Granulosicoccus antarcticus IMCC3135: one gene and its partner. The protein of the gene in region 1 interacts with the protein of each later gene in a pairwise test. Links are inferred from orthologs where the notes say so. Each region holds a gene or a part of one and is shown on either strand. Other genes may lie near its edges.

What was found.
Region 2: the proteins of IMCC3135_RS29355 (region 1) and rpsB interact in binary tests that used the Escherichia coli proteins (3 or more experiments, as listed by UniProt). The link is inferred for Granulosicoccus antarcticus IMCC3135 from one-to-one orthologs.

The regions. Positions count from the first base shown.
Region 1 is NZ_CP018632.1:6,771,391-6,783,142, reverse strand. What follows is about bases 349-3,301. They hold IMCC3135_RS29355 (RNA-binding S4 domain-containing protein), read left to right. Parts: upstream 349-1,587; coding sequence 1,588-2,016; downstream 2,017-3,301. Other genes in these bases: pcnB (polynucleotide adenylyltransferase PcnB), read left to right, coding at 2,009-3,301; IMCC3135_RS29360 (YcgL domain-containing protein), read right to left, coding at 1,258-1,557; IMCC3135_RS29365 (c-type cytochrome), read left to right, coding at 775-1,131; IMCC3135_RS29370 (c-type cytochrome), read left to right, coding at 349-774. Outside these bases: molecular chaperone HtpG, read left to right, coding at 1-95; more of IMCC3135_RS29370, read left to right, coding at 334-348; more of pcnB, read left to right, coding at 3,302-3,634; folK (2-amino-4-hydroxy-6-hydroxymethyldihydropteridine diphosphokinase), read left to right, coding at 3,659-4,144; IMCC3135_RS29340 (deoxynucleoside kinase), read left to right, coding at 4,205-4,840; IMCC3135_RS29335 (response regulator transcription factor), read left to right, coding at 5,057-5,764; IMCC3135_RS29330 (CHASE2 domain-containing protein), read left to right, coding at 5,795-8,368; ribose-5-phosphate isomerase RpiA, read right to left, coding at 8,469-9,131; ilvA (threonine ammonia-lyase, biosynthetic), read left to right, coding at 9,246-10,766; IMCC3135_RS29315 (5-formyltetrahydrofolate cyclo-ligase), read right to left, coding at 10,777-11,430; IMCC3135_RS29305 (cell division protein ZapA), read right to left, coding at 11,675-11,752. UniProt on the Escherichia coli protein: Involved in the recycling of free 50S ribosomal subunits that still carry a nascent chain. Binds RNA more specifically than DNA. Binds with very high affinity to the free 50S ribosomal subunit. Does not bind it when it is part of the 70S ribosome.
Region 2 is NZ_CP018632.1:5,801,447-5,813,206, reverse strand. What follows is about bases 4,225-7,185. They hold rpsB (30S ribosomal protein S2), read left to right. Parts: upstream 4,225-5,240; coding sequence 5,241-6,131; downstream 6,132-7,185. Other genes in these bases: tsf (translation elongation factor Ts), read left to right, coding at 6,296-7,165; map (type I methionyl aminopeptidase), read right to left, coding at 4,265-5,032. Outside these bases: IMCC3135_RS25260 (enoyl-ACP reductase FabI), read right to left, coding at 1-280; dapE (succinyl-diaminopimelate desuccinylase), read right to left, coding at 297-1,436; glnD ([protein-PII] uridylyltransferase), read right to left, coding at 1,473-4,172; pyrH (UMP kinase), read left to right, coding at 7,385-8,110; frr (ribosome recycling factor), read left to right, coding at 8,128-8,685; uppS (polyprenyl diphosphate synthase), read left to right, coding at 8,762-9,502; IMCC3135_RS25215 (phosphatidate cytidylyltransferase), read left to right, coding at 9,495-10,313; ispC (1-deoxy-D-xylulose-5-phosphate reductoisomerase), read left to right, coding at 10,304-11,488; RIP metalloprotease RseP, read left to right, coding at 11,520-11,760. UniProt on the Escherichia coli protein: Required for ribosomal protein bS1 (rpsA) to bind to the 30S subunit.

The DNA of each region.
Region 1 (11,752 bases):
TGGATCAGGCTCTGTTGGCAGATGGCGGGCAGTTGGAAGACAGTGCGGGTTTTGTCAAACGCATGAATGATATGTTTCTTGCCTTGAAGGCTTGAGCCAACTGCGGTACTTTGTCGACCGCGCTATATGGCGTATGCTGTGCCCGGGCAAGCTTTGTCCGGGCACAGTCAGTCTCGATAAGGGGCATGGAAATGCCCGAAAAGGCGTTGTCTTGTAAAATATCTCAATCTGGAGTTGGCGCTAAGCGCATCAACGGCTAGAATTGGGTGTCTGAGGTCTTCCCAAGCGGGAGGCTAGCCACTAATTATTCAAGAACCAGGTGTGAATCGATCAATGAAATCCACGTGTGACACAGCCTGGGCGAGCATCGGTCAGTCTATGGCCCAGCTTCCTACTGGAGTATTAACGATGCGGGGCATGGCTCTGAAAGCTTTTCAAGGTAGCAGTCGTCTGTGCCGAGCAGCATTGTTGACACTCGCAGCAAGCGTTTTGTTCCCCGGTGCTGCAGCTCTGGCAGAAGGTGATCCGGCTCTGGGCCTGGAAAAAGCCTATACCTGCCTCGGTTGTCATGGCGTCAAGCATTACGTTAATACTTACCCCACTTACCATGTGCCAAGAATTGCTGGCCAGAATCAGGAATACCTGATCGCCGCACTGCAAGCGTATCGTGGCAAGACAAGATCCCATCCAACCATGCAGGCAAACGCAAGTGCGCTTTCAGATCAGGACATCGAGGATATCGCAGCCTGGTTTTCCGCTCAGGGTGCTAAATAAATGATCATGCTCAAATTCATCAAGAGCCTCCGTATCGCTGCAGCAACGTTGCTGATTGCTGGCGTGTTCGCTGGGGCTGCGCAAGCGGCCGGTGATGCTGCTGCGGGTGCCGAAAAGGCGACCACGTGTGCAGCCTGCCACGGTGCTAACGGAATATCCGAAATAGTCACTTATCCGATTCTGGCTGGGCAGTATTCCAGCTACCTGGTACATGCGCTGCAGAGCTATCGTGACGGTACTCGTGAGAATGCCATCATGGCAGGCTTTGCAGGTGCATTGTCCGATCAGGATATCGCTGATCTGGCTGCATACTTTTCATCTCTTCCAGGGCCACTGCGCACCGCAGATCGTCCTTAAAGATCTACTTGCATGATGAGCAGCTGTTCATGAAGACAGCTGCTCAACATAAAAGGCCATACTGTCAGTGTGACGGTTTTTCAGATTGGCAGTAGTTGAGACGGGCAAACACGGGTTTGTCCGAATTCAGTCTTTTCCAGTGTTGCCCTGATGCTTGTTTTGAGCATTCCGGGCGATCTGTTCCAGTAGTTGTTCGACATCTCGAGGCATTTGTACGTGAAAGCCCTGGGATTCGAGATTCTCCAGAACGAGCTGCGTATTCTCCTGGCCCAATTTACGGTCAGGCTGCAGATCCAGAGTCATAGAGAGCTCTGGTATTCCCAGTTGTTTTCTGAGAGGTTCTGGCAAGCGTTCGAGTCCGTCTTCGTCGGCTAGATAGACGTACAAGCCATCCTTGATCGAGCTGCGATAAATGTAGCACTGCATGAGGTTAACCTTGGTTCAATGGTAGATCGGGTGCGAATAGACAAATGGTTGTGGGCTGCGCGCTTCTTCAAGACGCGTAGCCTGGCAAGCGAAGCAATTTCCCGTAACCGCGTGCGTATTGGCGGTCAGCGTATCAAGGCATCTCGCCAGGTACTTGTGGGTGATGTAATTCAGATAGAAAAGATACCTTACGAGTTCGTCGTGACGGTGTTGGCATTGAATGATCAGCGACGACCCGCCACAGAGGCGCAGGCGCTGTACGAAGAAACGGCAGAAAGCCTGCTGGCCAGACAGACCCTTGGAGAACGCCTGAAGAGTGATCGAATGGCGCACAGGGGATTGGCTGGAGAAGGCCGGCCATCCAAAAAACAACGGCGTCAGATAATTCGGTTCCAGAACCAGAATGATACATCCGATCAAGACTCGGATGCAGACGCAGACGGAGAAACGATTGCTTAAACGACTGACCGGGCTATCACGCTCGGCATTGAACAAGACTCGCGAGTTACTCGGAGCACAGCCACAGCCAGCAGCGCAAGCTGAGGCTAGCTCGGCAATAGCCGCAGAACCGGCTAGCAAACCACGCAAGCGGGGTAAGGCGCGTTCAGGCAAGCACAGCGGCCCTTTGATCGTGCCCGCTGGCGAGCATTCTGTTACCCGTAAATCCATCGGACGCTCGGCACTGAAGGTGCTGGACAAGCTGCACGAGGCAGGCCACTCGGCCTATCTGGTCGGTGGAGGTGTGCGTGATGCCTTGGTAGGGTTGAAGCCGAAAGACTTCGATATCGCTACCGATGCCAGTCCTGAGACCATCCGGGCCTTGTTTCGTAACTCGCGGATCATCGGTCGGCGTTTTCGCCTGGTGCATGTGGTGTACGGGCGTGAAATCATCGAAGTGGCCACCTTCCGGGCTGCTCACAGCAAGGGCGATGGTGGTGAGATAGGCAAGGCAGGTCGCATCGTGCGTGACAATGTGTTCGGCTCGATTGAAGAGGATGCCTACCGGCGTGATTTTTCTGTCAATGCTCTCTACTACAACATCGCAGATGGCTCTGTTGTGGATTACGTCGGTGGTCTGGCTGATCTGAAGGCGGGTGTCTTCAAACTGATTGGTGAGCCGGTAACGCGTTGCAAGGAAGATCCTGTCAGAGTGCTGCGTGCCGTACGTCTGGCCGCCAAACTGAAATTCTCAATTGACGAGCCCACTCTGGCGGCAATGAAGCAGGTTCGGACCGAGCTGAAATCAACACCGCCTCCGCGCCTGTTCGAAGAAGTTCTGAAGCTGTTCCAGGGCGGCTATGCCTTGCGCAGTTTTCATTCGGTTCGAGAGCACGATTTACTGCGCTATCTGTTTCCGATGCTGGATGAACGTCTCAAGGCGGGCGATGAGAACCTGGTCAGCATGCTGGATGCAGCACTGACCAATACTGATCGTCGTGTCGCGCAGGGTAAGCCTATTACACCGGCCTATCTGTTGGCCTTCATGCTCTGGCCGGATGTGCAAGAACAGGCAGGGCGTGATTGCGAAGCGGGTATGCGTATCAATGATGCTTTGTTCACTGCTGCAGATTCTGTGTTGTCCACGCAACTGCGTGTGATCTCCATTCCAAGGCGATTTTCAGGTCCCATGAAGGAGATCTGGCAAATGCAGCCCCGGTTGGAGAGACTGACCGGTGGACGTGCCCTGAAATTGATGGAAGATCGTCGCTTTCGGGCCGCCTATGACTTCTTGTGTCTGCGTTCGAACGTCGATGAGCGTCTCAAGGCCAGTGCCAAATGGTGGACCCGGGTACAGACGCTGAGCGAAGAGCAGCGGATCGATGCGGCGGCCAATCGCCCTGTGGCTGACGGAATCTGGCCCGATAAACGGGGTCAGGGAGCGCGTTCGGCCGAAGATGCTGACGAGGATCTTGAAATTGACGGCGGCACGCCGGGCAAATCGATAGAGGCGGCTGCAACAAGCAAGGATGCTGCTGGAAATGCGGCAAAGAAGCCACCCCGCAAGCGACGTCGTCGTCGTCGCAAGCCAGGTGGTGACAAGGGTTCGGCAGGGTCATCTTCACCACCTGCTAGCTGAGCAATGCTGAGTCAGTCGTCGCAGGTGAAGGTTTACGTTGCACTGGGTAGTAACCTGGGGCAGCGTGAACTGCACATTCAGGCAGCTTTTGATGGCATCGCAGATTTGCCCGGTGTCAGTGCTCCGCAGGCTTCTTCGTTGTATGAAACAGAGCCGATGGGGCCGCAGGATCAGCCCGATTATCTGAATGCTGTCTGCGGCTTTGATTACGATGGCCAGGCGCGCTTGCTGATGGCGCAACTGCAAGAGATTGAACGTCAGCATGGCCGGCAATATGGTGGTCAGCGCTGGGGGGCACGCCCGCTGGATCTGGATATTCTGCTTTTCGGAGAAGAGCGGATTGATGATGTTGACCTGATCATTCCGCATATCGGACTGCCTGAGCGATCCTTTGTTCTATGGCCGCTGATGGAGTTGGCTCCGACACTTGTGGTGCCGGGTATGGGATCTGTGCAGGATTTGCAGCAGGGGTGTCAGCAATTTGGCATCAAACGTCATGAGCAGGGGTAATTACCTGAACATTGCGGATTGTCGTGTCACGGTCGAGGGTTCTGCGGCTACAATTACTATATGAAATATCAGTTCATAGCCATCGAAGGTCCCATCGGAGTCGGCAAGTCCACGCTTGCCAGGCAATTGGCCCAGCACTTCAAAGCCAGTTTGCTGTCTGATGTAGATACCATCAATCCTTATCTGAAGGATTTCTATAAAGATCCGAAAACGGTTGCGTTTCACGCCCAGGTACATTTCCTGTTGTCTCGACTGGATGTCCTGAGAAACCCGGCGGTGGTCAATCCGGCACAGCCCATCGTTGCGGATTTCATGCTGGACAAGGACCGGCTGTTTGCCGAGTTGACGCTGGACCATACTGAATGGTGGATGTATTCACACCTTTATGATCAACAGGTCAATGCAGTGCCGCGACCTGACCTGGTGATCTATCTGCAAGCACCGCTAGAGAAGCTGATTGAGCGTATTGAACGTCGGGGTAGTGCTCATGAGCAGCGCATCGATAGCAATTATCTGCGACAATTGAGTGCGCTTTACGAACGTTTCTTTCTTGATTACACCGAAACGCCGCTATTGATTGTCAATACAGCTGAGATCAATCTGGCCGATGAGCCAGGCGAGGTGAGCCGTCTTGTCAGTCGAATTCGCGAATTCGAAGGGGGACGACACTTTTTTAACCCACTTGCCCTGAGCTAGGTTTTTCAGGCGTCAAGAGGGCAGGTCAGGAGGCGGATGGACGGGTTCAAACCGTTATCCGAGCCCCATTCTGGCCAGCGAATGGACACTAACCGTGCACTGACACGGTCAAATTGTCGTAACCCGAGTATGCTCCGGTATCGGCACACACCGCAATGTTTGCAGTTGATTGCATATTGGGTGAAAATTCTCACTATTGAAAGGACGAGAAATGTCATGAGTGACAGGCAGAACTTGCGTATTGCCCTATTGGAGGACAACAGCGAGCAGGCCGCCCGTGTAAGTGGGTGGATAGAAAGCAAAGGTTACTACTGTGGTGTGTACAACACTGCTGAGGCTTTCCAGCGCGCATTCCGTAAAACCTCATACGATGTGGTTGTTCTTGACTGGACTCTGCAAAGTGGCAGTTCCGGGCTGGAAGTGCTGCACTGGATCAGAAAGACGCTTACCAGCGATATCCCGGTGATATTCGCAACTGCGCGTCAGGCTGAGGAGGACATTGTCACAGCCCTGCGTGCAGGAGCCGATGACTACCTGGCAAAGCCGGTCCGTCAGCATGAGCTGTTGGCTCGTCTGTATGCGTTGGCGCGTCGCGCCCAGCCGGAAGTCGAAATACTCGAATGTCCACCCTATATATTCGATACGTCCAACCGCCAGGTCAGACTTAACGATGAAGTTATCAAGCTGACCGAAAAGGAATACGAGCTGGCACTGTTCATGTTTCGTAACCGCGGACGAGTACTGTCCCGGCAGCATTTGCTGACCTCCGTCTGGGGAACCTCGGCAGAACTGAATACACGGACCGTTGACACCCATGCAAGCCGTCTGCGCAAGAAGCTGAAATTGCTGGCCTCCGAGCGTTGGAAGCTGACCTCTATCTATCAGCATGGCTACCGTCTGGAAGAGCATACCGGCAGTCTGTAGGATGCCGCGTCGCGTGCATCGTGCCAAGACATGAAGAGAGTCGTCATTGCAGCGCAGCGCAGGATTACCCTGACTGGGCTGGTGATGTTTCTGTGCACGATGCTGGCCATGGTGTGGGTGCTGCAGTGGTCTGATGCTACCCGCAAGGTTGACAGATTGCTGCACGACAACTGGGTGCGTGCCTCCCAGCGTGCCGTGCCTGAGGATGTCGTCATCGTGGCGATTGATTCACGTAGTCTGGCAAAATTGGGCCGCTGGCCCTGGTCGCGCGAACTGCAGGCCCGCCTGGTGGAGCAATTACAGCTGCAGGGCGTGAAAGCTGGTGTGCTGGATCTGCTCTATGTAGAACCCTCTGATCTGCCCGAGCAAGACGCACGACTGGCGCGCGCAATTGCCTCCCTGCCTGTATCGATTTTGCCCGTGCTTACGGAAGGTGGGCGAGGTTCTGCCGCGAGTGAGCTGGTACCCACGCCCTCCATCCTTCGCCATGTCACGGACTTGGGGCATGTGTTTCTACCCATTGATGACGATGGCATTGTTCGTCGTCAGTACCTCAAGGCCGGTATCAACCATTCGCATTGGCCCTCCTTGTCGCTGGCGGCACTGGGTGCTCTTGGCGAAGCGCCGGAGCCCTTGCCCGGACTGCTCAGGGAGGCGCAGGGCATTGAAGGGGAGTGGGTGGAGAACAATGAAATTCTGATTCCCTTTTATGGTCCCAACGGTACATTTCGGCGCGTTTCTGCCGTCGATCTGATCGAAGGCAACTTGCCCAACGGTCAACTGAAGGACAAGGTGGTGTTTGTCGGCATGACCACCACGGGACTCGGCGATGTCGTTCCAACTCCGGTATCGGCACTGAATCAGTCCATGCCGGGTGTAGAAATTCACGCTAACGTTTTTGCCGCCTTGCGTGATGAGAGCACCGTGGTTCAGATCAATGGCTACCTCAATATGCTGGTGGCGCTGATCCTTCTGCCGGCTTTACTGTATTCGTATTCCCGGGCAACACCACGCTGGGCATTGCTAGGGGCCGTGATGGGCGTAGGGCTGCCGATCCTGCTCAGTTTCCTTTTATATGTCTATGCACGACTTTGGTATGCACCACTATCGGCAGCCTTGCCATTGTTGGGAAGCTACCTGCTGTGGAGTTGGCACCGGCTTGAGTATGTCAATCGTTTTCTTGCACGGGAGCGTGGCAAGCTGGAGCCTTTCATGCCCGCGGTCAATGCCGAGAACAACGAGCCACTGGCCAGTTTTTTTCGTTCAGCGGAGCGCCATCTACCGATACAGGGTTGGAGAATCAGCGCGGGTGGGCAGATGTTCATGGGCGGCACCGGCTTGCCTGACACTCGTATAGTCGGGATGCAGGGGCGCTGGAATGCAGTGGATGGCGTGCATTCACGTCAGTATCCCGGTAAGCGTTCATTGAACATCGAAATCGTGTTCAACGATTCACAGTACCGCCACGGCATCATGCAATTTGTGAATAACCTGGCACGTGTTCGAGCTCGAGGTGATGTCACCCGCCTCAGCGGTTCGATTGAGCGCCTGCAGTCCAATGCTCTGAAATTGAGCGAACAGATGGAGTGGTTGCGTAGCGTCAAGATATTTGCCGATACGGTGCTGGACGGCAGCCCTGTCGGATTTGCAGTCTGGAGTGCCGCAGGTGAATGCCTGCGTTCCAGCCGGCTACTGTATAGCAGTGTTCCGGCTTTTCAGGAGCGCGCGCAATTTGTTGATTTTCTTGCCTGTATCGGTGAACCGCTGACCTCCAGAGAAGGTCGCGAACGGTTCGATAAATTGATACTGGAGCGCGAACCCTGGCAGATCATCTACAGCGCCGATGAGCGGGAGCTGGTCATCAATTTCAGTGCGGTGGGAGACACACTGGCGGATCGCCTGATTTGTGTCAGCGTGCTGGATGTGACGGATATCCGCTCGGCCGAACGCGCACGCTCGGAGATGGTGGATTACCTGTCGCACGATCTGCGTTCGCCGTTGATCTCTGCACTCTACTTGCTGGAGCCAAACAGTGATCCGCGAGTCGAACAGAACATCAAGACCAGTCTGGCCATGATGGACGATCTGCTACATGTTGCTCGTGCCGATAGCCTCTCAGAGGTTAAATTCACATCGGTGTACTTCAACGGAGTGCTGGATAATTCGCTGGATCAGATGTTGCCGCAGGCACTCAATAAACGGATTCAGTTCGATATAGAGTCCGATGAAGAAGTGGATCTGTGGGTGAAGGGGGATGCTGCTTCACTCGAGCGTGCCATTGCAAACATCCTGAGCAATGCCATCAAATACTCTCCGGAGGACACAACGGTGCGTGTACGTCTGTTCCAGGAGGGTGAGCAGGCGGTGTTGATCATCGAGGATCAGGGCGTCGGGATAGACCCTGACATGCTGGGACAGTTGTTTACCCGATTTCGGCGAGATGCCAAGATCGCCACTCAGTTCAAAGGCATCGGTCTGGGTCTGGCGCTGGTTACCCGTGTGGTGTCTCTGCACAACGGCAAGGTTGCCGCCAGCAATACCGATGAAGGCACTCGTATTACGCTTGAACTACCGCTGGAAGTCGAAGCGCCTGAAGCAGAATAGCGTATGCAATATCACTGACGGCCAGGCTGGCTTGTCAGGTAGCCCCGCCAACGGTTATCAGCTGGCGGGTCCGAGTCGCTTCAGGATGGCGTGATTATCATCAGGCAGGCTTGACGGTGTCGACTTGCCCATCATCATGTCCTACCAGGAGCAGGTCGGCAGCACGGGCAGCGAACAGACCATTGGTGAGAACACCAGGGATGGCATTGATGGCCGCTTCCAGCGCGATAGGATCGGTAATCGAAAAGCCGTAACAATCGAGAATGATGTTGCCGTTGTCAGTGCGGGCTGCTTCACGGAATTCCGGATCAGCACCCATACGGACAATTTCACGGGCCACAAAGCTGCGTGCCATTGGCAGGACTTCAATCGGTAGGGGGAATTCGCCCAGAATGTCGACCCGCTTGCTCTGGTCAACAATGCAGATGAACTGACGGCTGGCTGATGCGATGATTTTCTCGCGGGTTAGTGCGCCACCGCCGCCCTTGATGAGTTGCAGGGCAGGATTTGATTCGTCGGCGCCATCGATATAAAGCTCCAGTTGACCCGTGATGTTCAGGTCCAGGACTTCGATGCCATGGGACTTCAGGCGCTCGGCCGTGGCTTCGGAGCTGGCCACAGCACCCGAGATGCGACGCCCTGAGGCTGCCAGTGCATCGATGAAGACATTGACGGTCGAGCCAGTTCCCACGCCCAGCAGGGCATCGTTTTCGACGTATTCGAGCGCTGCAAGTGCCGCTGCCTGTTTTCCGGGGTGCGCCATGGATTGTAAAACCTGAGGTATAAGTGTGTGGAATAAGCCGGTGGTGCTGGTTCATCACGTTGAAACCGAGTACATTCGTGGGTTCATTCGAACCCAGCCGAACACGGCCCGTTGATGACGCAGCTACAAGACGAGTATATCAAACGCATCCTGTCCGCCCGTGTCTATGATGTCTCGACACAGACTCGTTTGCATGAGGCACCACAGCTGTCGCGTCGCTTGAACAATCAGGTCTTGTTGAAGCGAGAAGACGAGCAACCGGTGTTCTCCTTCAAGTGCCGCGGTGCTTTCAACCGGATCTTCAAATTGCTTGAGCAAACTCCGGCCAGTGGTGTGATTGCGGCCTCAGCAGGCAACCATGCTCAAGGTGTGGCACTGGCAGCTCAAAAGCTGGGCATCGATGCGGTCATCGTCATGCCGCAGACAACGCCTGGCATCAAGGTTGACGCCGTTCGCGCCCTGGGGGCTGAAGCCATTCTGCACGGTGATGATTTTGATACTGCACTGAGTTTTGCCCTGAAGCTGGGTGAAGAACGAGGCTTTCCGTTCATCCATCCCTTTGATGACCCGAACACCATTGCAGGGCAGGGCACCGTGGCGGTGGAACTGTGTCGGCAACATCCCGAATCACTGGATGCCGTGTTTGTCCCGATCGGTGGCGGCGGTCTGGCAGCAGGCATCAGTGTGTACATGAAATATTTGCGACCTGAAGTTCGCATCATTGGTGTGGAGCCTGTCGATGCGGCCTCTATGCACGATTCGCTGGCGGCCGACGAACGCATCACTCTTCCTCAGGTTGGCCTGTTTGCCGATGGCGTCGCCGTCAAGCAGGTCGGAGAGCACTGTTTTGAGGTTTGTCGCGAATTTCTGGACGAAGTCATTCTGGTCACAGTCGACGAGATGGCTGCAGCCATCAAGGATATCTTCAACGAAACACGAACCCTGACAGAGCCTGCAGGTGCGCTTGCAGTCGCCGGCATGAAGCGATACGTGAAGGAGCGTAATGTCAGCGGTCAGACCCTGATTGCCATCAACAGTGGTGCCAATATCAACTTTGACCGTATCCGGCACGTGGCGGAGCGCGTCGAGCTGGGCGACAGTCGTGAAGCTCTGCTGGCGGTGACCATTCCTGAAAAGCCGGGTAGTTTTCTGGCCTTCTGCAAAGCGCTGGGCAAACGTGGCATTACCGAGTTCAACTACCGGTATGCTGATGCCGGAACAGCGCATGTCTTTGCTGGTGTCGAGCTACCGGGTGGTTCTGAGGAGCGCGAAAGTCTCATGCAGACGTTGCGACAGAGCGATTACGATGTGCTTGATATGAGTCGTAACGATACTGCCAAGCTACATTTGCGGCACATGATCGGTGGGCATGCCGATATTGCTTCCGAAAAGCTTTTCCGGTTCGTCTTTCCAGAGCGTCCGGGGGCTTTGTTGCATTTTCTGACTGCCATGGGCGAGCGTTGGAACATCACGCTGTTTCATTATCGCAATCACGGTGCAGCTTACGGACGGGTGCTGGTGGGTCTGGCATTGCCGGAAGGGGATGAGGAAAGCCTGAAACAGTTCATTGATGAGCTGGGCTACAAGGCCGAAGATGAATCAGATAACGAGGCCTACTCTCTGTTTCTGCGCTAGGAGCTTCTGATCAGCGGATCGGTGTGACCGGTCCGTTGCGAGAATAGATATTCTTCTCGGTCACGACGTGATCCAGCGTCACATCCCACCAGTCTGGAAAGACGCTGTCGACACATTGCGATTCGAAGGCAACGCCAATCAGCAAGGGGGCCGGGTTTATCGAGTTGTCTTGTAATGCCTGACGTTTATAGGCGAAAGTCCGGTCGTAGTAGCCACCGCCCATGCCCATGCGTTGACACTGAGCGTCGAAGCCGAGTAACGGCACGATCACGATATCCAGAGATGTCGCAGGCAGGCAGGTTTTCTGATCTGTCACCGGTTCGCGAATGGCATATTTGTTCAGAATGATGGGTGTGTCATCGGTGAGTGAGGCAAATATCAGTGTGTTATCGCTCTGGATGAGCGGCACATAAGTGGATTGGCCCTGATCTCGGCATTGCGCCATGAATTCATCGACGTTCACCTCGTGGCCGAATGCCAGATAGGCACCGATTTTCAAGGCATTGCCCGACAGAGTGAGGATGTTGGCGGCGATGGTGCTGGAGTGCACGGCTATCATGGCCGGATCCATCAGTTTTCGCAGTTGCTGCAGCTGCTGACGCGTGTCATCGCGTTCAGAATTCTTGTCGGCAGTGGCCGGTGGCGCAGTGTTGTCGGGTGTCATTGGAAAAGTGTATCAACCACGGTGCCGTTTTTGGTGTGCTACCTTGAACCAAGCGGTTCAGGTGGGGACGGCCGGAACCGTATCAGGCTTTCCGCCGTAGCGGACATGCACAACAACAGTGACCGAACCATCCCCGGGGTGAGAAATTAGGCTCAAGGGATATACCCAGCCGAATAACAAACACCGCAGAAGATACGACTTACAGACTAGCACGAACTTGTAAGGACGTGAAATCAATGCTTGGTTACTCTGGCTCCTTTGTCTGATTTGCGACATCGTCTTGAGTGTCGGCATCCTGAGTGTCGACATCGATCTCGAGTAG
Region 2 (11,760 bases), 970 kb from region 1 along the record:
CTACCGCGTGCACCAGGCCATCAAATCCGTCTGTCCATTCGGCTTTGATGGATGTCATGAGCTCATCGATCTGACTGTCCTCGGCTACGTCGCAAGGCAGTACCAGAGTTGAGCCACAGGCCGCAGCCATGTCGATCACTCGATCCTTGAGGCGATCATTTTGATAGGTAAAGGCCAGGGTAGCGCCTTCTCTGTGCATGGCTTCTGCGATACCCCATGCGATAGAACGCTTGCTGGCGATACCAAATATGATAAATCGTTTGCCGTCTAGCATGCCCATGTTGTCACTCCTCTTGTTAGCCCAGTAGTTGTTGCAGCACTGATTCGTAGATGCGAGTCAGTGAGTTGATGTCGGTGCAGGATACGCGTTCATTCACTTGATGAATGGTTGCGTTGATGGGGCCGAACTCTATAGTCTGCGCGCCGGTAGGTGCTATGAAGCGCCCATCCGATGTGCCGCCACCTGTGTCCAGAGTTGCGGTGATGCCGGTTTCACTGACGATGGCTTGTTGCATGGCCTGTGTCAATGTGCCCGGTGTGGTGATGAATGGTCTGGCGCTGTCTTTCCAGATCAGCGTCGTATCCAGTTGGTGTCTGCTGCAAAGTTCTTTGATAGTGCTCTGGATATGCTCGATGGATGTTTCTGGACTGTACCGCAGGTTGAATTCAACACTCGCCTGACCGGGGATGACATTGGTGGCCCCGGTGCCGGCATTGAAGTTGGATATCTGCAGTGTGGTTGGTGGGAAATGATCGTTACCCTTGTCCCATTCGATCGTTGTCAGTTCATTCAGTGCAGGCATGGCACGGTGTATCGGATTGTCAGCCAGGTGCGGATAGGCAACATGTCCCTGGATGCCGCGAATAATCAGAGTGGCCCCCAGAGAGCCGCGGCGCCCGTGACGAATGGTATCGCCCAGCTTGTTGGTGCTTGTCGGTTCGCCAACTATGCAGTAATCGATTTTTTCGTTGCGATGCTCGAGTTTGTTGATGACCACTGTGGTGCCGTCCGTTGCCGGGCCTTCTTCGTCGCTGGTGAGGAGCAGGGCGATTGATCCGTGCTTGTGCGCGCCACTTTCTACAAATCGCTCGATCGCGGTTACCATGGCGGCAACCCCGCCTTTCATGTCAGCGGCACCGCGTCCTACGAGATGATCATCGATGATGTCGGCGGCAAAAGGGGGTGATGACCAGTCCTCTTCGTTGCCCGTTGGGACTACATCGGTATGACCGGCAAATGCGAAGAGGGGAGCCTCTGTTCCCAGTCGAGCCCACAAGTTGGTGACCCCTCCAGATGGCATGGACTCGAGAACGAAGCCCAGTCGAGCCAATCGCTCTCCGATCATTGCCTGGCAACCCTTGTCATCGGGTGTTACCGAATTGCGTCGGACAAGCTCAACCAGAAGGGCGATGGTGTCGCTGGGTGTGGTGTTCAAGTGTCGGGGCTCCGTATCTGTCTTTTAGGGGAGGGGCTACAATTCTTGTTGCAGTAGTTCGCTGACTGTCTGTTGTTCGGCAGCAGTCAGCGAGTTTCCGTGCTCATTGGATAGCAGGAATACATCGTCGATTCGTTCTCCCAGGGTGGCGATGCGAGCTGCGTGAACATTGAAGTTGGCACCCATCAGTACTCTGCCAATGCCCGACAGAATACCCGGTCTGTCTGCTGCGGTTATATGTACTTCAGTGAAGCCTGATTCGTCATTGGAGCATTCGACTTGCGTCGACACTGAAAAGTAGCGCAATCGTCGCGATGGATACTGCACGTCGAGTCTTGGCAGGTTGCGAGGAACACCCAGCTCGTAGGTTAGCGTTTGACGGACCTCGTCAATACGCGAGATATCCTCGATGGGCATTTGCGTGGCATCCAGTACATGGAAAGTATCCAGAGCAAAGCCACCTGCCGTTGTATTGATTGTTGCTGACAGTATGTTCAGTTGCAAGCGTTCCATGACTGCCGTGATCAGTGCGAACAGTGCCTTGTCATCAGGGGTATAGATGAGTATTTCGGTTGAGCCGCGAGAGGCGGAGTAGCGCAGCGATACCAGGGGTCCCGGTGTGTCCTCGTTGGCCAGAAGAATTTCGGTATGGCGAGCAATTTCCACGGCCTGGTACTGCCGGAAGTAGTCGTCTCCCAGGGTCGCCCAGAGCATGTCGACGCGAGGATCGTTTTCCAGTGAGTCATCCAGCAGGGTTCGAGTATGTTCCTGCCGGCGATTGATGACATCTTCCACATCCAGCGGATTGTCGAGGCCACGTTTGAGTATCAGCATGGCATGCCGGTGTAACGATTGCAGCAGACTTTGCTTGAACGAATTCCATAGTTCCGGGTTGGTCGCCCGGATGTCGGAAATGGTTAGCAGGTAGAGGTGGTTGAGCCGCTCGATGCTACCGCACTGGCGAGCGAATTCCAGTTGCTCGTTAGGATCGTCGATATCCTTTCGTTGTGCGGTCATCGACATTAACAGGTGATTGCGAACGGTCCACTCCATCAGTTCGGCATCTTCCTGTGGCAGTCCGTGAGTGGCGGCAAATACTTTCACATCTTCGGCGCCCAAGACACTATGGTCACCGCCACGGCCCTTGGCTATGTCGTGAAAAAGTGCGGTCAGATAAAGTATGTACGGCTTTTTTATCAGTTTTGCGACGCTGCTGCCATGCGGCATTTCATCGGCAAATTGAGGCAGCATCATGCGCCGGAGGTTGCGGATGACACCGAGGGTATGCTCATCGACCGTGTAGATATGGAACAGGTCGTATTGCATGCGACCGACAATCTTGTCGAACGCGGGCAGGTAGGCAGCCATCACTCCATAACGGTTCATGAGTCTGACGGTGCGTGTCAGCTTGTGAGGGTTGCTGAAGATTTGTACGAACAGATTGCGCACCACGGGGTCGCTGCGGAATCGATCATTGATCAAAGGCAGGTTGGCCCGGATCAGACGAACCGTATTCGAGCGGACATTGAGAGCCTCAGGGGTGTTGCCAAAGACCAGGAACAATTCCAGCAGTGCGGGCGGGTAGTGCATGAACACATCGTCGCCGGTGACTTCAAGGAAGCCGTTCCTGAGCTGGAAGCGTGAATTGATCGGAATGATCTCCGATGCTGCCGTGACTCCGCTGATGATGCCGCCGATACCTTGAAGCAGGATTTCATTGAGGCGCAGCAGTGACATGACTGAGCGATAAAATCGCTGCATCAGTTGCTCTATCGAGCGGTTCTCAGTGTCATCAAGGTAGCCAAAGGCATGGGCAATGTCCTTCTGGTAGTCGAACAGGAGTCGATCCTCGCGACGTTTGCTCACATGATGCAGCAGGTAGCGAATGCGCCACAGAAGCTCAAGGCCTTCTCTGAGCCTGACCAGTTCCTGGGGTTCGAGCAGGCCTCGTGTCACCAGTGCGTTGAGGCCAGCGGTGCCGAATTGTCGCTGACACACCCAGGCGATCGTCTGAAAGTCGCGCAACCCGCCCTGGCTCTCTTTGATATTGGGTTCCAGGCGATAAGCGTTGGTCTGGAATCGCTTGTGTCGTTCTTCCTGTTCGGCAACCTTGGCTGCAAAGAATTCGGCAGAAGTCCACATATGTGATGGCTGGATGATCTCCTGCATTTCCTTGAACAGATCATTGCAGCCGCACAGCAATCTGGCCTCCATCAAGTTCGTGATGACAGTGATATCGCTACCGGCCTCTCGCTCGCAGTCGGCTACTGTCCGGACGCTGTGGCCTATATCCAGGTTCAGATCCCATAGGGCTGTGATCCAGTCACTGAGGATGGCATTTCGTGCGCCTGTGTCCTCATCACTCTGCTGGCTCGGCAGCAGTATCGCTATGTCGATATCGGAATGAGGGTGTAATTCCCCGCGTCCGTAACCACCGACCGCAACCAGTGCCAGGCCATCAAAGGCGTCTGCCTGTCGACCCCAGAGGTGTCGAAGGATGTAATCGATGACGGCGGTTCGTAATTCGAGCAGGCAGGAGGCTTGCGCGCCTTTCAGAAATTGCTCATGAATGGCATCACCACCCAGCTGAATTGCCTTTCTGTAGAGATCGGTCGAGTGCTCGGAGCTGTTGATCAGTTCTTGAATGGCACGGATGATCTGGTCCCGGACCGTTGGGAAGTCTATCTGTTCCCATTGTGCTGGTCGTGGTGCCGGGCTGCCTGGAAGGGTTGTCATGAGCGGTGCTGAGTCGCAGGAGCGGCATCAGTGCCGCCTCTGCTGTCACGTGATGCGACGTGCGGCGAGATCGTATTGTCTGGCCGGCACATCTAGAGGCTCTGCCCGTCAGACAGGGTGAGTAGCTCGAAGCCATCCTCAGTCACCAGCACCGTATGCTCCCATTGGGCTGAAAGTGTTCGGTCCTTGGTTACGACTGTCCAGCCGTCGGCCAGAACTCTGGCGTGGCGTTTACCCTGGTTGATCATGGGTTCAATGGTGAAAGTCATGCCAGCGCGCAATTCGACGCCCTTGCCGGGTTTGCCGTAATGCAGTACCTGGGGATCTTCGTGGAAGCTGGAGCCGATACCGTGCCCACAGTATTCCTGTACTACTGAGTAATGTCTGCCTTCTGCGAGTTCCTGAATGGCATGGCCTACATCGCCTAACGTTGCGCCTGGTTTGACCACCTGAATGCCGCGTGCCATACATTCATAAGCCGTGTCACAGAGGCGTCTTGCATGGGGTGCCACTTCGCCGACGTAATACATGCGACTTGTGTCACCGAACCAGCCATCCTTGATGACGGTGACATCAATATTCACAATGTCGCCTTTTTTGAGAATTCTGTCACCGGGAATGCCGTGGCAGATCTGCTGATTGATGGATGTGCAGATGGATTTCGTGAAACCCTTGTAACCCAGGGTTGCCGGTATGCCTTTCTGAATATCGACAATAAGGTTGTGACACCGCGTGTTCAGCTCTTCAGTTGTGACGCCTGGCACTACGTATTCTGTGATCATGTCCAGAACCTCGGCAGCGAGACGGCCTGCAATGCGCATTTTCGCGATTTGCTCTGGCGTTTTGAGCGAGATGGACATAGTGTTTGGTGACCGTTTGGATTTGGGCCTGCTAGTGTACATTGCTGGCTCGGATTGTGTTATAAAGACGGGCTGACCGGGGCAGGATTACCTGTTCCCGGATTTCACACGCAAGTCATTCAAACCCGACCGGGTGCCTACTCAGAATAGTCTGAACGGGTCTGTCGCGGTTGGCTTGCGGAGGCCAAACCCAACCAGAGGATATTCCATGGCTGAAGTAACCATGCGCCAAATGCTTGAAGCAGGCGTGCATTTCGGACACCAAACCCGTTACTGGGCTCCCAAGATGGCTCCATACATCTACGGTGAACGTAACAACATTCATATTTTCAACCTCGAAAAGAGTCTTCCAGCTCTGATCGATGCCACTAACTATGCTGGCAAGATTGCTTCCAAGAATGGCCGAGTGCTGTTCGTAGGAACAAAGCGTGCGGCCCGTGATCCGGTTCGTGCAGCTGCTGAAGCTTGCAACATGCCTTTCGTCAACCGTCGCTGGTCAGGCGGCATGATGACTAACTTCAAGACAGTCAAGCAATCAGTCAAGCGTTTGCTGGAACTTGAAGCCATGCGTGAAGATGGCAGTTTCGAGCGCCTGAGCAAGAAAGAAGCTCTGGGCCTGACTCGTGAATACGAGAAGCTGGATCGTGGCATGGGCGGAATCAAGCACATGGAACGTCTCCCGGATGCTCTGTTTGTGGTCGATGTCGGTCATGAGCGTATCGCTATTACTGAAGCCAAAAAGCTGGGAATCCCGGTTATTGGTGTTGTAGATACCAACAATTCACCTGATGGTATCGACTACGTAATTCCAGGTAATGACGACGCTATCCGTTCCATCCAGTTGTATGTCGATGCTATTGCCAATGCTATTCAGGATGGCAAGCGCTCTTCAGGCAAGATGGATGTGGAAGAGGCTGCTGCTGCAGACGCTCAAGCCGAGGCGCCTCTTGAAGTGACGTCTCCGGCCGTCGCTGAAGCTGCACCAGCAGAAGCTGCTGTCGCTGCACCGGTTGAAGCTGCACCTGCTGTTGAAGCTGCACCTGCTGTTGAAGCTGCTGCTGCACCTGCAGCCAGTGACGACGCTGCACCTGCGGCCTGAAGCCACTAGGCAGGACCGGCCTGATGGCTCTTGATTGAGCCATCAGGTATTTCCGAATTGGACAATAATTGCCTCATGGCAAGTTATATCCACTGACTTTCAACACAAGCCCGGGTCCGTCGTCTGACGTGACGACCGGCAACAGAATTCGAAGGGGAATGTACATGGCCATTTCGGCAAGCATGGTTAAGGAGCTGCGTGAGCGCACCGGCGCCGGCATGATGGAATGCAAGAAAGCACTGACTGAAGCTGGCGGCGACATGGACGCTGCAGTGGAAGCCATGCGAATTTCTGGTCTGGCGAAAGCTGACAAGAAATCAGGAAATACTGCTGCTGAAGGCGTTGTTGCCATCAAGCTCAGCGCTGATGGTGCCAGTTTCGGCATGGTCGAGATCAATAGCCAGACTGACTTTGCCGCAAAGGCAGAAGATTTCATGGCATTCACCGACAAAGTGGTCAGTGCAGTGCTGGAACAACAGCCTGAAGCTATCGACACGCTGGTTGTCGATGGACAGCCCGTCGAAGAAGCTCGCAAGACTCTGGTCGCAAAGATCGGTGAGAACATTCAGGTTCGTCGAAGTGTCTCCGGCAAGAGCTCTGGTGGTGTGTTCGGTGAATATCTGCACGGTGTTCGTATCGGTGTGGTGTGTGAGGTCAGTGGTGGTGATGCTGAGCTGGCTCGCGACATTGCGATGCACATCGCTGCCAGTCGTCCAGTTTGTGTGGATGAAACCGGTGTGCCAGCAGAATTGCTGGAAAAGGAAAAAGCCATTTTTGCTGCAGAAGCTGCAGAAAGTGGAAAGCCGCCAGAAATCGTCGAGAAGATGGTTGGTGGACGTATACGCAAGTATCTGGCAGAAATCACACTCGTCGGTCAGCCTTTCGTCAAGAATCCTGACCAGACGATCGCTCAGTTGCTGAAAGAGAAGGGTGCTACTGTTGTCAGCTTCCATCGTCTGGAAGTAGGCGAAGGTATCGAGAAGAAAGTCGAAAACTTTGCTGAAGAAGTCATGGCGCAGGTTCGCGGCAGCTAACAGTAATGTTTGGCCCGGATTGAAGTCTCAAAACCTCAATCCGGGCCGACTTGATCCATAAGTAATACGGCGATTGATCAGATGAAACAATATTTATTGTGCACTCTGCTTTTTACGCATTAGAATTGTAGTGACGACGCCGGGCCTGTCCCGGCTTTTTTGTATCAATGTGTCCGGACCTGCCGTCGGTCCGATGCAAAATAAACGAGTCATGCTCACATGGAAACTGCACGTCCAGCCTTCGAAAGAGTCCTGTTGAAACTCAGCGGCGAAGCGCTGATGGGGGACATGGATTATGGTATCGACCCTGTCTATATTCGCCGTCTGGCCGGCGAAGTAAAAGCGATCAGTGATATTGGTGTCGAGGTGGCAATGGTCATCGGTGGCGGAAATATCTTCCGCGGTGCGGGCCTGGCGGAAGCCGGTATGGATCGCGTCACTGGCGATCATATGGGCATGCTGGCTACTGTCATCAACTGCCTTTCCATGCAGGATGCATTGGAGAATCTGGGAGCTTATTGCCGCGTCATGTCGGCACTTCCAATCAATGCCGTCTGCGAAGATTATATTCGTCGACGTGCTGTCCGTCATCTGGAGAAAGGCCGTATCGTCTTGTTTGCTGCCGGCACAGGTAACCCCTTTTTCACGACAGACTCAGCAGCCAGCCTGCGAGCCGTGGAAGTAGGTGCAGACGTCATGATCAAAGGTACCAAAGTGGATGGTATCTACGACAAGGATCCGATGAAATTTGATGATGCTGTCAAGTATGAGACAGTAAGTTTTGATGAGGCTGTGCAGAAGCGACTGGGTGTCATGGATACGACGGCCATTGTGATGTGTCGCGAGAACAATCTGCCGGTCAAGGTTTTCAACATGAACAACAGCGGGGATCTGATGCGCCTGATCATGGGCGAAAATATCGGGACCACGGTTAAAGCAAACTGAATTTACAGGTAGCCATCATGATTGACGATATTCTCAAAGACGCCAAGATCCGTATGGGTAAGACGGCGGACTCGCTCGAAAGCGAACTCTCACGAATGCGCACGGGCCGAGCTCATCCAAGCTTGCTTGAAAGTGTCAAAGTGGACTATTACGGAGCGGAGTCTCCGTTGAGTCAGGTTGCAAACGTGAATATCGAGGATGCTCGTATGCTCACGGTTACTCCCTGGGAGCAGTCCATGGTGGCAGCAGTCGAGAAGGCCATCATCAATTCCAATCTGGGATTGAACCCGAACACAGCAGGCACTGTTATTCGTGTGCCAGTACCACCCATGACAGAAGAGCGTCGTCGGGACATGGTGAAAATGGTGCGCGCTGAGACTGAAAATACACGTGTGGCAATTCGCAATATACGTCGTGATGCCAATGGAGACCTCAAGGAACTTGAAAAGGAAAAGGAAATTTCCCAGGATGATTTGCGCAAGGGTGAGGATGGCGTTCAGAAGCTGACCGATGCCGCCATCAAGAATATAGATGCAGTGCTGGCGAAGAAAGAAGCCGATCTGATGGAAGTGTGACGTTTAACGTCTGCATTAACTGTAGCCCGTGAATATGCCGGGCTAGCCGCTTACGTTCTGCCAGCGAGAGTCTTCAGTGACAGCTTCCGAAAATACCCGTCCTCGTCATGTAGCCATCATCATGGATGGAAATGGCCGTTGGGCAAGACAGAGGGGCAGACCACGGGCATCGGGTCATCAGGCCGGGTTCGTTGCAACGCGTGGAATTGTCGAGGCCTGTGTCCGTCAGAAAATTGATGCACTGACCTTGTTCGCCTTCTCCAGTGAAAACTGGAATCGCCCCCAGAAGGAAGTGGGTCTCTTGATGGACCTGTTTCTGCGGGCACTCAAGAGTGAGGTGAGCAAGCTTTGCGAGAATAACGTACGGATTTGTTTCATCGGCGAGCGTTCTGCTTTTCAGGTCAAGCTGCAGGATGAGATGAATCGTGCGGAACAGCTGACGGAATCAAATACCGGATTGGAGCTGGCGATTGCGGTGAACTACGGTGGTCGCTGGGATATCGTCAATGCAGCCCGGGAGCTGGCTCGTCAGGCCAGAGATGGCAGTCTTGACCCGGAATCCATCGATATCGAGACCTTTTCCCGGTATGTCTCGTTGGCAGACACGCCAGAGCCTGATCTGTTTATACGGACGGGGGGAGAAAAGCGAATCAGTAACTATCTGTTATGGCATCTGGCCTATACGGAGCTTTACTTCACCGATGTGTTATGGCCCGATTTTTCCGATGCCGAGTTGGCCAAGGCGCTGGAATTCTATGCGAGTCGTCAACGTAGATTCGGTCTTACCGGTGAACAGGTAACAGGTAACAATGCTTAAGACTCGAATCATTACTGCAGTTGTACTGCTACTGGCTTTCAGCGGCGCTCTTTTTCTGACATCGGTTGATGTCTTTGCGTTGGTGCTGGGCTTCGTAGTCGCAGCTTGTGCGTGGGAGTGGAGTCGCATGTGCGGCTTGTCCTGCGAAAATGGACAACTGGTGTACGCGGCGCTGGCGGGAGTGCTGGCACTGATAGGGCTGTATATCCCTTTTGATCTTCAGCTCATGAAATGGTTTTTGCTTGCAGGGTTGCTGTTCTGGCTGGCGGTGCCGGTGCTGTTCTACCTGGCCCCACCTCGTCAGCATGTAGAGCAAGACATGGACATTCCTGTGCTGGCGTTGGGTGCCTTCATGTTTCTGTTGACGGCTGTTGCGATGCAATACCTGCGTAGTCATGCGCCAGAAGCCTCATCCTGGTTGCTGCTCTATTCCTTGTGTGTTGTCTGGTTCATGGATATTGGAGCCTATTTCAGTGGTCGTCGCTTTGGACATCGCAAGCTGGCACCCAGTATCAGTCCGGGAAAGAGCTGGGAGGGCGTATACGGCGGCCTGGCAGCCACCGCATTGCTGTTGATCGTGGTGCTGTTGATGGCAGACTGGACGGATGGGCACGGCTTCAAGTTGCTGGTGGCTACCCTGTTATCAGCGGCGGCCTCGGTGCTGGGAGACTTGTATGAGAGTCGAATGAAGCGCTCTGCGGGCATGAAAGACAGTAGCCAGCTTCTGCCGGGTCACGGCGGTGTTCTTGATCGTCTGGATGGTGTGCTGGCCGCTGTTCCTGTCTTTGCCTTTGTCTGGGTATGGCTGTGAGAGCGATTGCAGTTCTGGGCTCAACCGGTTCTATTGGTCTGAGTACGCTGGATGTGATCGCCCGCCACCCTGATCGTTATTCGGTATTTGCACTGACTGCACATACGCGCGTGCAGGAGCTGTTCGAACAGTGTGTAGCCTACAGACCGGTCCATGCGGTACTGGGCTCGGAGAAGGCGGCTGGGCAGTTGCGTAAATTGTGCAAAGAGCACGGTTTGAGCGTGGAGGTACATCATGGGCCCGATGCCTTGAATCAAGTGGCGTCAGATACGGCCGTCGATACGGTTGTCGCAGCCATTGTCGGGGCTGCAGGATTACTGTCGACACTGGCTGCTGCTCAGGCAGGCAAGCGAATATTACTGGCCAACAAGGAAGCTCTTGTCATGAGTGGGCAGTTGCTTATGCAGGCTGCCAAGGCATCAGGTGCGTTGATCATGCCGGTCGATAGTGAGCACAATGCCATTTTTCAGAGCCTGCCAGCGACGAAAGAGGGGGTTAGCACCGCCGGAATCGAAAAAATATTACTCACAGCATCAGGCGGTCCGTTACGTAATCTGACGCAAGAAGAGCTTGCTGTTGTAACGCCGCAACAAGCTTTGAAGCATCCGAACTGGTCGATGGGGCCCAAGATTTCCATCGATTCTGCGACCATGATGAACAAGGGGCTGGAAGTGATAGAGGCCTGCCAGTTGTTCGATGTCAACGTCGACGATGTGCAGGTTGTCGTGCATCCCGAGAGCATCATTCACTCCATGGTCAGTTACGCAGATGGGTCGGTCATCGCGCAAATGGGGCGCCCAGACATGCGTACACCGATCGCTCATGCGCTGGCCTGGCCCGAACGTATCTCGTCAGGGGTTCAACCGCTGAATCTCTTCGAAGTGTCCGGCTTGCACTTCGAGGAGCCGGACACAATCCGGTTTCCATTGTTGCGGCTGGCCTTTGAAGCACAGCGGGAAGGGGGGACTGCACCGACCATCCTCAACGCTGCCAATGAGGTGGTTGTGGACGCTTTTCTCAATGAGCGTGTTGCGTTTTTACAACTCAGTGAGTTGGTAGAGCAAACATTGGCATGCTCAAAAATATCCCCCGCCAGCGATTTGAGCACTATCATTGAGGCAGATTCACTGGCGCGTGAGACAGTTCAACGTCTGATTACCCAGATAGCCGTCTGACCTTCCAACAAGCCCCCACAATGATGTTTACATGTTCAGTAACGTAGTCGTCAGCGCGCTGGCTTTCCTGGCAGCATTAGGGCTGCTAATTTCGATACACGAGTACGGTCACTTCTGGGTGGCCCGTCGCGTTGGTATCAAGGTGCTTCGCTATTCCATCGGATTTGGCAAGGCCTTGATCCGGCATACCGGGCGCGTGGACAACACCGAATACGTGTTGGCAGCCATTCCGCTGGGCGGCTACGTCAAGATGCTTGACGAGCGCGAGGGCA